2 regions of the Arthrobacter sp. TE12231 genome follow, and region 2 is predicted to be linked to the other one. Evidence: riboswitches for the same ligand, from Rfam matches in the RefSeq annotation. Region 2 holds a riboswitch; the other holds the start of a gene.
The links. Region 2 has a riboswitch for thiamine pyrophosphate ahead of ACVWYS_RS06895 (bifunctional hydroxymethylpyrimidine kinase/phosphomethylpyrimidine kinase). Riboswitches for the same ligand answer to the same signal wherever they lie in the genome.
Positions count from the first base shown of each region.

Region 1: it holds a riboswitch for thiamine pyrophosphate, as region 2 does, so the genes downstream of both, ACVWYS_RS00250 (ECF transporter S component) here and ACVWYS_RS06895 (bifunctional hydroxymethylpyrimidine kinase/phosphomethylpyrimidine kinase) in region 2, are expected to answer to the same signal.

Region 1 is NZ_JBSSFS010000001.1:59,712-63,915, forward strand. Features, by position in the region: gene ACVWYS_RS00235 (DUF4235 domain-containing protein) at 1-209, opposite strand, end outside; gene ACVWYS_RS00240 (DUF4386 family protein) at 328-1,086, shown strand; gene ACVWYS_RS00245 (heme-degrading domain-containing protein) at 1,083-1,628, opposite strand; TPP riboswitch at 1,815-1,958, shown strand; gene ACVWYS_RS00250 (ECF transporter S component) at 2,025-2,672, shown strand; gene ACVWYS_RS00255 (ABC transporter ATP-binding protein) at 2,728-4,204, shown strand, end outside.
Region 2 is NZ_JBSSFS010000001.1:1,512,676-1,516,879, forward strand. Features, by position in the region: gene ACVWYS_RS06890 (Rne/Rng family ribonuclease) at 1-2,396, shown strand, start outside; TPP riboswitch at 2,542-2,639, shown strand; gene ACVWYS_RS06895 (bifunctional hydroxymethylpyrimidine kinase/phosphomethylpyrimidine kinase) at 2,622-4,204, shown strand, end outside.

The DNA of each region.
Region 1 (4,204 bases), 1.5 Mb from region 2:
CGGTTGGCGAGCACCTGGATGACGGTGCTGACCGCGGCCGAGATCAGCGCGAACGCCAATGCGTGGTGCAGCGTGGTGGGGACGTCGTCGTTGTCCGTGGGCGGCTTGCTGCCCGTGGACTTCTCCCAGACGGTGTCAACGAGCTTGGCGCCGGCGTAACCGGCCAGGAGGCTGACGCCGGTGCCGAGCAGCTTGATGAAGAGGTTCATTCTTCGTAACTCCTTAAGGGAGGAAACAGGGCTGCCCCTAGCCTAGCGTTCCTTGCCCGGGCATCCAGACAGGGCCAACGCCCCTGTATTGCCTCGCCCGCCGGACGTACTTTTGAGCATGGAACAGCCCCGGACCCGCCCGCTCGGCCATGCCCGGGGCGCCGCGGCGGACAGTCAGAGCTGGCGGCAACTCTACTTCTGGGCCGGAATCTCCGCCGTCGCGTTCGTGGCGTTGTTGATCGTGGCAGTGGTTCTGGACGCCATTGCCCCGCCACCGATCCACGGCGGTGCCGAAACCCTCGAGTTCATCGCCGGGCACACGGCGGTCTACGTCGCCGAACAACTCCTGTGGACCGTGCCCAACATTCTTCCGGTTCTGGTATTCGTGACCCTCTTCGTGGCACTCGCCCCGCTGAACAAGAGCCTGGCCCTCATGGCCACGGTGATCGGCGCCCTGCCGTGGGCGCTGTTCCTGGCCGTTCCGGTCACGAGCCGCGGATCGATGATCCTGGTCAATCTCAGTGACAGCTACGCGAACGCGATCGGCACCGCCGGGGCCGATGCCCGGCTCCGCTATGCCGCCGCGGCGGAGGCGCTGATCGCCGAGAACAACACGCCTGCCGCCGTCGGCGTCCTGTCCGCGCTCGGCATCCTGCTGATGTCGCTGACCATGCTCAAGGGCGTGCTGCCCCGTGCGGTGGCCTGGCTCGGCGTGGCCGCGGGCGCGGTTGGCGTGGTGGCGGAGGTACTCCGGTTCGCCGTTCCGGAGGTCTACCTGGTGTACGGCATCCTGATGTGGGCCTGGTTCACGGCGGTGGGGATTGCGCTGATCCGGCTGTCCCGGAGGACGCCGCGCGCGGACGGCGCCGCCGCCTAAGCTCCCGGCGTGAGGACCGTCCGTAAAGCCTCGACCACGAGGTCGTGGTCTGCCTTCTGCGGCAGCCCGGAGACAGTCACGACGGCTACGGCACCGGTGCCGCGCACGTAGATGGGGAACGCTCCGCCGTGGGCGGCGAACTCCATCTGATCGAACCAGGCGTTGTCCTCGATCCTTCCGCCGGCAGCGCGGGCCCGGAGGCCCACCAGCAGGGACGGGACCTCGTAGCGCTGGGCCGTGCGCTTCTTGGCGTTGATCCAGCGTTCGTTGTCCGGAGTGGCGCCGTCCAGCGCCGCGTGGAAGAGCACCTGCTCGCCCTTGGTGATGTCGACGGCGATGGGCAGCGAGCGTTGCCTGCCCAGTTCGACCAGGAGCAGCCCGAGGTCCAGGGCATCGTCCTTGCTGAACGATGCGAACTGGAGCGCATCCATTTCGGCCAGCACGCGGCCAATGAGCGCCGCCAGGGAACCGTGCGGTTGCGGCTCGCTCGAGTCCGGGTCGTACTCGGCGGAGGGATCTGGCGTGGCCGGTGTGTGCGTCAAAATGGTCCAGCTTTCCGGTGGGCGACAAGGCCGCCCGCTCGCGGGTCCGGGGGCCGACACGTCGACTCTACCAAGCGGCTCTTCCCGGCCGCGGGGTGCGCCTGGGGCAGGCCGCGGATTGTGACAGCACTCCACTGATAACCCGGGCCGTTCGGGTGTAAACTGAGCCAGCCCACAAGGGCGAAATAATTACGACAGGGGAGCGCCGCCGTCGGGCATCGCCGGAAGAGTCCGGGGAAACCAGTGGTGGGCGCTGAGAGTGCGGACAGCCGCAGACCCTCGAACCTGATCCGGTTAGTACCGGCGCAAGGGAGTCGAGTTCTCAGGGTGCGCGGAGGGCGGCGGAAGCCGAGGCCGGCCGGAGCACCCTCCCCTCCTGTTCCTCAGGAGGACGACATGACAGATATTTCAGCACAGCATGGTTCCAGCAGCCGTTCATCGGCCCGGCGCACCTACAACTGGCGTGTGGTGGACATTGTGGTTGCCGCCTTGATCGCCGTCGCCGGGGGCGTCATCTTCTGGGCCTGGGATCAGGGCGCGAACCTGATTTCCACCCCGGTCAACACGATCTACCCGCCGCTCAGCGGACTCTACGCCGGCGGATGGATGATCCCGGCAGTGCTCGGCATGCTCATCATCCGCAAGCCCGGGGCAGCCCTCTTCTGCGAGACGGTGGCGGCCACGGGCGAGCTGATCATGGGCTCGCAGTACGGCACCACGGTCCTGATCTCCGGAGTCCTGCAGGGCCTCGGCGCGGAACTGGTGTTCGCGGCCTTCCTCTACAAGAAGTTCAACCTCCCGGTGTCCCTCCTGGCCGGAGCCGGCGCGGGCCTCTTCTGCGGCCTGAACGACTCCTTCCTGCCGTGGGGCTGGAACATTGCCTACGAAGCCGGCGACAAGCTCGCCTACATCGTCTTCACCACCATCTCCGGCGCCGTGATTGCCGGCGGACTGTCCTGGCTCGCCACCCGCGGCCTGGCCAAGACCGGCGTGCTGGGCTCCTTTGCCTCCCGCAAGGCCGCCACGGAGCCTGTCTTCTCCTGAACCACGTTCCTGCACCCACTCCGGAACGGCCCTCTTGGAATTGCACAGGCGACTCATGACATCTTCACCAGGCGTACGCCCGGCCGCCGTCACAGCCCGCGGCTGGGGCTGGCGGCACGCCGGAAGGCTCCGGCCTGCGGTCAGCGGACTTGACCTGGACATCCGGCCGGGGGAGCGCGTGCTCCTGCTGGGCCCGTCCGGCGCCGGCAAATCAACCCTGCTCCACGCCCTGGCGGGTGTGCTCGGGGACGGCGCGGTGGGGGAGGCTGGCGACGCCAAAGAATCCGACGAGACCGGCAGCCTGCTGATCGATGGCGCTGCGCCCCGTGCACAGCGCGGCCGCGCCGGGCTCGTGCAGCAGGACCCGGAAACCCAGGTGGTGCTCTCGCGCCTCGGCGACGACGTCGCCTTCGGCGCCGAAAACCTCTCTGTCCCGGCCGGGGAGATCTGGCCGCGGGTCCGCGAGGCGCTCGACGACGTCGGGCTGGGCAGGCTGCCGCTGGACCACCCGACGTCGGCGCTGTCGGGCGGCCAAAAGCAGCGCCTGGCGCTCGCCGGGATCCTCGCGATGCGGCCGGGGTTGCTGCTGCTCGACGAGCCCACCGCCAACCTGGATCCCGCCGGCGTCCTGGAAGTCCGCGACGCCGTTGGCCGCTGCCTGGACAAGACCGGCGCCACCCTGGTGGTGGTGGAGCACCGGGTGGCGGTCTGGAAGGACCTCGTGGACCGGATCGTGGTGCTGCAGCCCGGGTCCGCCACGGACTCCGCGGTCCTGATTGACGGGCCGCCGGACCAGGTCCTGGCCGAGGCGCGGGACATGCTCATCGGTGCGGGCGTCTGGGTGCCCGGCTACGTGCCCGCAACACGTTCCCGGACCGCCCCGGCCTCCGGGCAGCTCCTGCTCTCGTCGGACGCCCTCGCGGTCTCCCGCGAGCGGCCGCGGCGGGCCGGACTGCGCCAGGGTTTCCGCACGATTGCGCCGCGCCCCGTGCAATCCGGGGTCATGGCCCGGGTCCGTGCCGGAGAGGCCTTGACCATCACCGGGCAGAACGGTTCGGGCAAGTCGACCCTGGCACTGACGCTCGCCGGCCTCCTGCGCCCCGTGGCGGGGACGGTCTCCGCCACGACGGAACTCAGTGGTTGCGCCATCGGTCGCGTAGGTGATGGCGCCGGGACCGACCCGTACCGGTGGAAAGCCCAGCAGCTGATCGCCAGGATCGGGACCGTGTTCCAGGAACCCGAGCACCAGTTTGTCACCGGCAGGGTCCACGACGAACTTATGTTCGGGCCCCGCCACCTCGGCTACGGCGAGGACCGTGTGGACGAGCTCCTGGAGCGGCTGCGGCTGACGGAGCTCGTGGACGCCAACCCCTACACGCTCTCGGGCGGCGAGAAACGGCGCCTCTCGGTGGCCACCGTGCTGGCTGCGCACCCGCAGGTACTGGTCCTGGACGAGCCCACGTTCGGCCAGGACGCCAACACCTGGGCCGAGCTTGCCTCGTTCCTCTCTGAACTTCTCGACGCCGGCACCG
Region 2 (4,204 bases):
GCCGCGGACGCACCCGCACCTCCGCCGAGTCCGAGATCGACGTTGAAGGCACCGAGGAAGAGGGCGAGGAGGGCCAGGAGGGGACGCTCGAGGACGGCGTGACCTCGCGCCGCCGGCGCCGCCGCCGTCGCGGTGACCAGGACCTGGAACTGACCGGCGGGGGAGACGACGATCCGCCCAACACCGTGACCCGCGTGCGCGCGCCGCGGGCCATCAGCGAAGCCCCGGTCAACAACCGCGTCACCTCGGTTAAGGGTTCCACCCGCCTCGAGGCCAAGAAGCAGCGCCGCCGCGAATCCCGCGACACCGGCCGCCGCCGCACCGTGATCACCGAAGCCGAGTTCCTGGCCCGCCGTGAATCCGTGGACCGGCAGATGATCGTCCGCCAGCGCGACGACAGAATCCAGATCGCCGTCCTGGAAGACGGCGTCCTGGCCGAGCACTTCGTCTCCAAGACCCAGCAGGACTCCCTGATCGGCAACGTCTACCTGGGCAAGGTCCAGAACGTGCTGCCCTCCATGGAAGCTGCCTTCGTGGACATCGGACGCGGCCGCAACGCCGTCCTGTACGCCGGCGAAGTGAACTGGGATGCAGTGAACCTCGAAGGCAAGCAGCGCCGGATCGAAAACGCGCTCAAGTCCGGCGACTCCGTCCTGGTCCAGGTCACCAAGGACCCGGTCGGCCACAAGGGCGCCCGGCTCACCAGCCAGATCTCGCTGCCCGGACGCTACCTGGTGTACGTGCCCGGCGGTTCCATGACCGGCATCTCCCGCAAGCTGCCCGACGTCGAACGCAACCGCCTCAAGCGGATCCTCAAGGACCGCCTGCCCGAGGACGCGGGCGTCATTGTCCGCACTGCGGCCGAAGGGGCGTCCGAGGAAGAGCTGACGCACGACATCAACCGGCTCCGCGCGCAATGGGAAGGCATCGAGAGCCAGTCGACCTCTACGAAGATCCTCGCCCCCGAGCTGCTCTACGGCGAACCCGACCTCACCATCAAGGTGGTCCGCGACGTCTTCAACGAGGACTTCTCCAAGCTGATCGTCTCCGGCGAGGAAGCTTGGGACACCATCGAGGCCTATGTGACCTACGTGGCGCCGGACCTCGTGGGCCGGCTCGAGAAGTGGACCAAGGACACGGACATCTTCGCTGCCTGGCGCATCGACGAGCAGATCCACAAGGCCCTGGACCGGAAGGTCTTCCTGCCCTCCGGCGGGTCCCTCGTGATCGACCGCACCGAGGCCATGACCGTGGTGGACGTCAACACCGGCAAGTTCACCGGCTCCGGCGGCAACCTCGAAGAAACCGTCACCAAGAACAACCTGGAAGCGGCCGAGGAAGTCGTCCGGCAGCTGCGGCTGCGCGACATCGGCGGCATCATCGTGATCGACTTCATCGACATGGTGCTCGAATCCAACCGAGACCTCGTGCTGCGCCGCATGGTGGAGTGCCTGGGCCGGGACCGCACCAAGCACCAGGTGGCGGAGGTGACCTCGCTGGGCCTCGTGCAGATGACCCGCAAGCGGATGGGCACCGGGCTGCTGGAAGTCTTCGGCGAACAGTGTGAAGCCTGCGCGGGCCGCGGCATCGTCACCCACGACGAACCCGTCGAGCACCGCCGGGCCAACACGGTCGCTGCCGAGCATTACGTCCCGCGCGCCGAGGCCCAGCCTGCCGCCCGCACCGAACGCAAGAGCCGTCGCCGCGGCCGGGGCCAGGGCCCGGAGTCCGCACCGGCCGCCGTCCACGCCGAGCCCACCGAGGCCGAGCGCCATGCCAAGGCTGAAGCCACCCGTGCCGCGCTGGCGAACATCGCCGCCGCGGCCCACGCCGCGCACCTGCACGACGGGGAAGCGGCTGCAGCCAGCGACGCCGGGGCCCGCCAGGCCGCCGTCGACGCCGTCACGAAGCTCGCCGCCACGGAAGAGGCAGCCGGCCGTCCCGCGGCTGTGCTGACGTTCGGCGGTGAGCAGGTGGCCCTGCCGTTCGTCGAGCACGCCGAGGGCACACCGGAGCCGTCCCTGACCCTGGACCTGCTGACCGAGGCCTTCGCCAACCTGGGCGAGGCTGAGGCCCAGGCCGGCAAGCAGGCGGCCGCCCAGGCCCAGCACGAGACTCAGGCCACGGCCGCATCCGAGCCGGCGCGCGTCGAGGCGCCGGCTTCACGGACAGCGGAAACCACGACGACGCGCGGCCGCCGCGGGCGCCGCAACCGGAGCGCCAGCCGCGCCCAGGGTGCAGCCAACGAGACCTCCGTGGAGCACCGCGAGGCAACACGGCCGGCCGCGGCCGGCTCGGTTCACGAGGCCAAGGCTCCCGCCGCGGCCAGGCCGGCCATCCCGGCCGGCAACGAGCCGATCATCCTCGGGGTCGGCGTGCCGGCATCGGAGCTGTAGTCCTCCACGGCTGATCCCTTCCGCCACCGGTCGGGCTGTTGTGTGGATTGCGGGTTCGGGCCGGAGCGGGCGTAACAATACGTCCGCTCCGGCCCGGGCCCGCTTCTCCGTTAACAGGCCAGCGCCGGGACAGCGGCTAGGCTTGACCACTGACACGGGGTGCCGCGCATCGGGCCGGCTGAGATCCAGACCCGTTGAACCTGTCCGGTTAGCACCGGCGAAGGGATGTCTGACTTGTCCGCAACAGTGAATCCGTCTGAATTTCTGCCCGACGCTTTTCTGCCTCCCAATTTTCTGCCCTCCGCGCCGTCTGCGCCGCTGCGCATTCCCCGGGTGCTGGCCATCGCCGGTTCGGACCCGTCCGGCGGCGCAGGGATCCAGGCGGACTTGAAGAGCATCGCGGCGAACGGCGGCTACGGCATGGCCGCCATCACGGCCCTGACGGCGCAAAACACCCAGGGCGTGCGCGCCGTCCACGTTCCTCCGGCAGAGTTCCTCACGGCGCAGCTGGACGCCATCAGCGACGACATCGGCATCGACGCCGTGAAAATCGGCATGCTGGGTGACGCCGCGGTGATCGACGCCGTCCGCACCTGGCTGGAAAAGGTGCGACCCGCCGTCGTGGTCCTGGACCCGGTAATGGTGGCCACCAGCGGCGACCGGCTCCTGAAGGAATCCGCCGAGGCGGCACTGCAGGCCCTCCTGCCCCTGGCGGACCTCATCACGCCGAATCTTGCCGAGCTGGCCATCCTGCTTAAGGAACCCGTCGCGGCAAACTGGGCGGAAGCCCTGGCGCAGGGCAAGCGCCTGGCCGCCCTCACCGGCACCACCGTCCTGGTCAAGGGCGGACACCTCCCCGGCGGGGATGGTGCCGGGGATAGTGCCGGGGACGGCTGCCCGGATGCGCTGGTCAACACCGTAGGGCTGCTGGGGCAGGAGACCGTGGTGGTGCCGGGGGAGCGGATCGCCACCCGCAACAGCCACGGCACCGGCTGCTCCCTGTCCTCGGCCATGGCCACGGTGCAGGCGCGGGTGGGGAACTGGGAAGCCGCACTGCGGGAGGTCAAGCCGTGGCTGCTGGGTGCGCTCCGCGAAGCCTCGGCCCTGGACGTCGGCACCGGCAACGGCCCGGTCCATCACTTCCATCACGTGCAGGACCGCACGAGCTCTCAGCACAGCCAGCACAGCCAGGGGCCGGCGGAGACCCCCGCGGAGGGCGAGTTCGCCGCGGCTCTGCGCGATGGCGCCGCGGCCGATCTCGACGCCATCTATGCCCTGGACTTCATCCGCGGACTCGCCGACGGCACCCTGCCCGAGCACGAGTTCGCCTACTACCTGGCCCAGGACGCCATTTACCTCAACGGCTACTCCCGGGTCCTGGCCCGCGCCGCCGCCCTCGCCCCCACCGAGGCCGAACAACTGTTCTGGGCCCGCTCGGCGCAGACCTGCCTTGAGGTCGAGTCCGAGCTCCACCGCTCCTGGCTCAGCACCCGCCCCGCGGCGGCCGGTCTGGGCCCGGTCACGAAGTCCTACGTGGACCACCTGCTGGCCGCCTCCGTCTCGGGCAGCTACGGCGTGCTCGTGGCGGCAGCCCTGCCGTGCTTCTGGCTCTACGCCGAAGTCGGGGCCACCCTGCACCGTGAATTCCTGGCCGGCGGCGCCCCCGCAGCGCACCCTTACGCCGACTGGCTGCGGACGTACGCCGATGAGGACTTTGCCGCCGCGACCCGGCAGGCGATTGCGTACACCGACGCGGCGGCCCGGCAGGCCTCCGCCGGCGAGCGGGAGGCCATGGCCTTGGCCTTCCG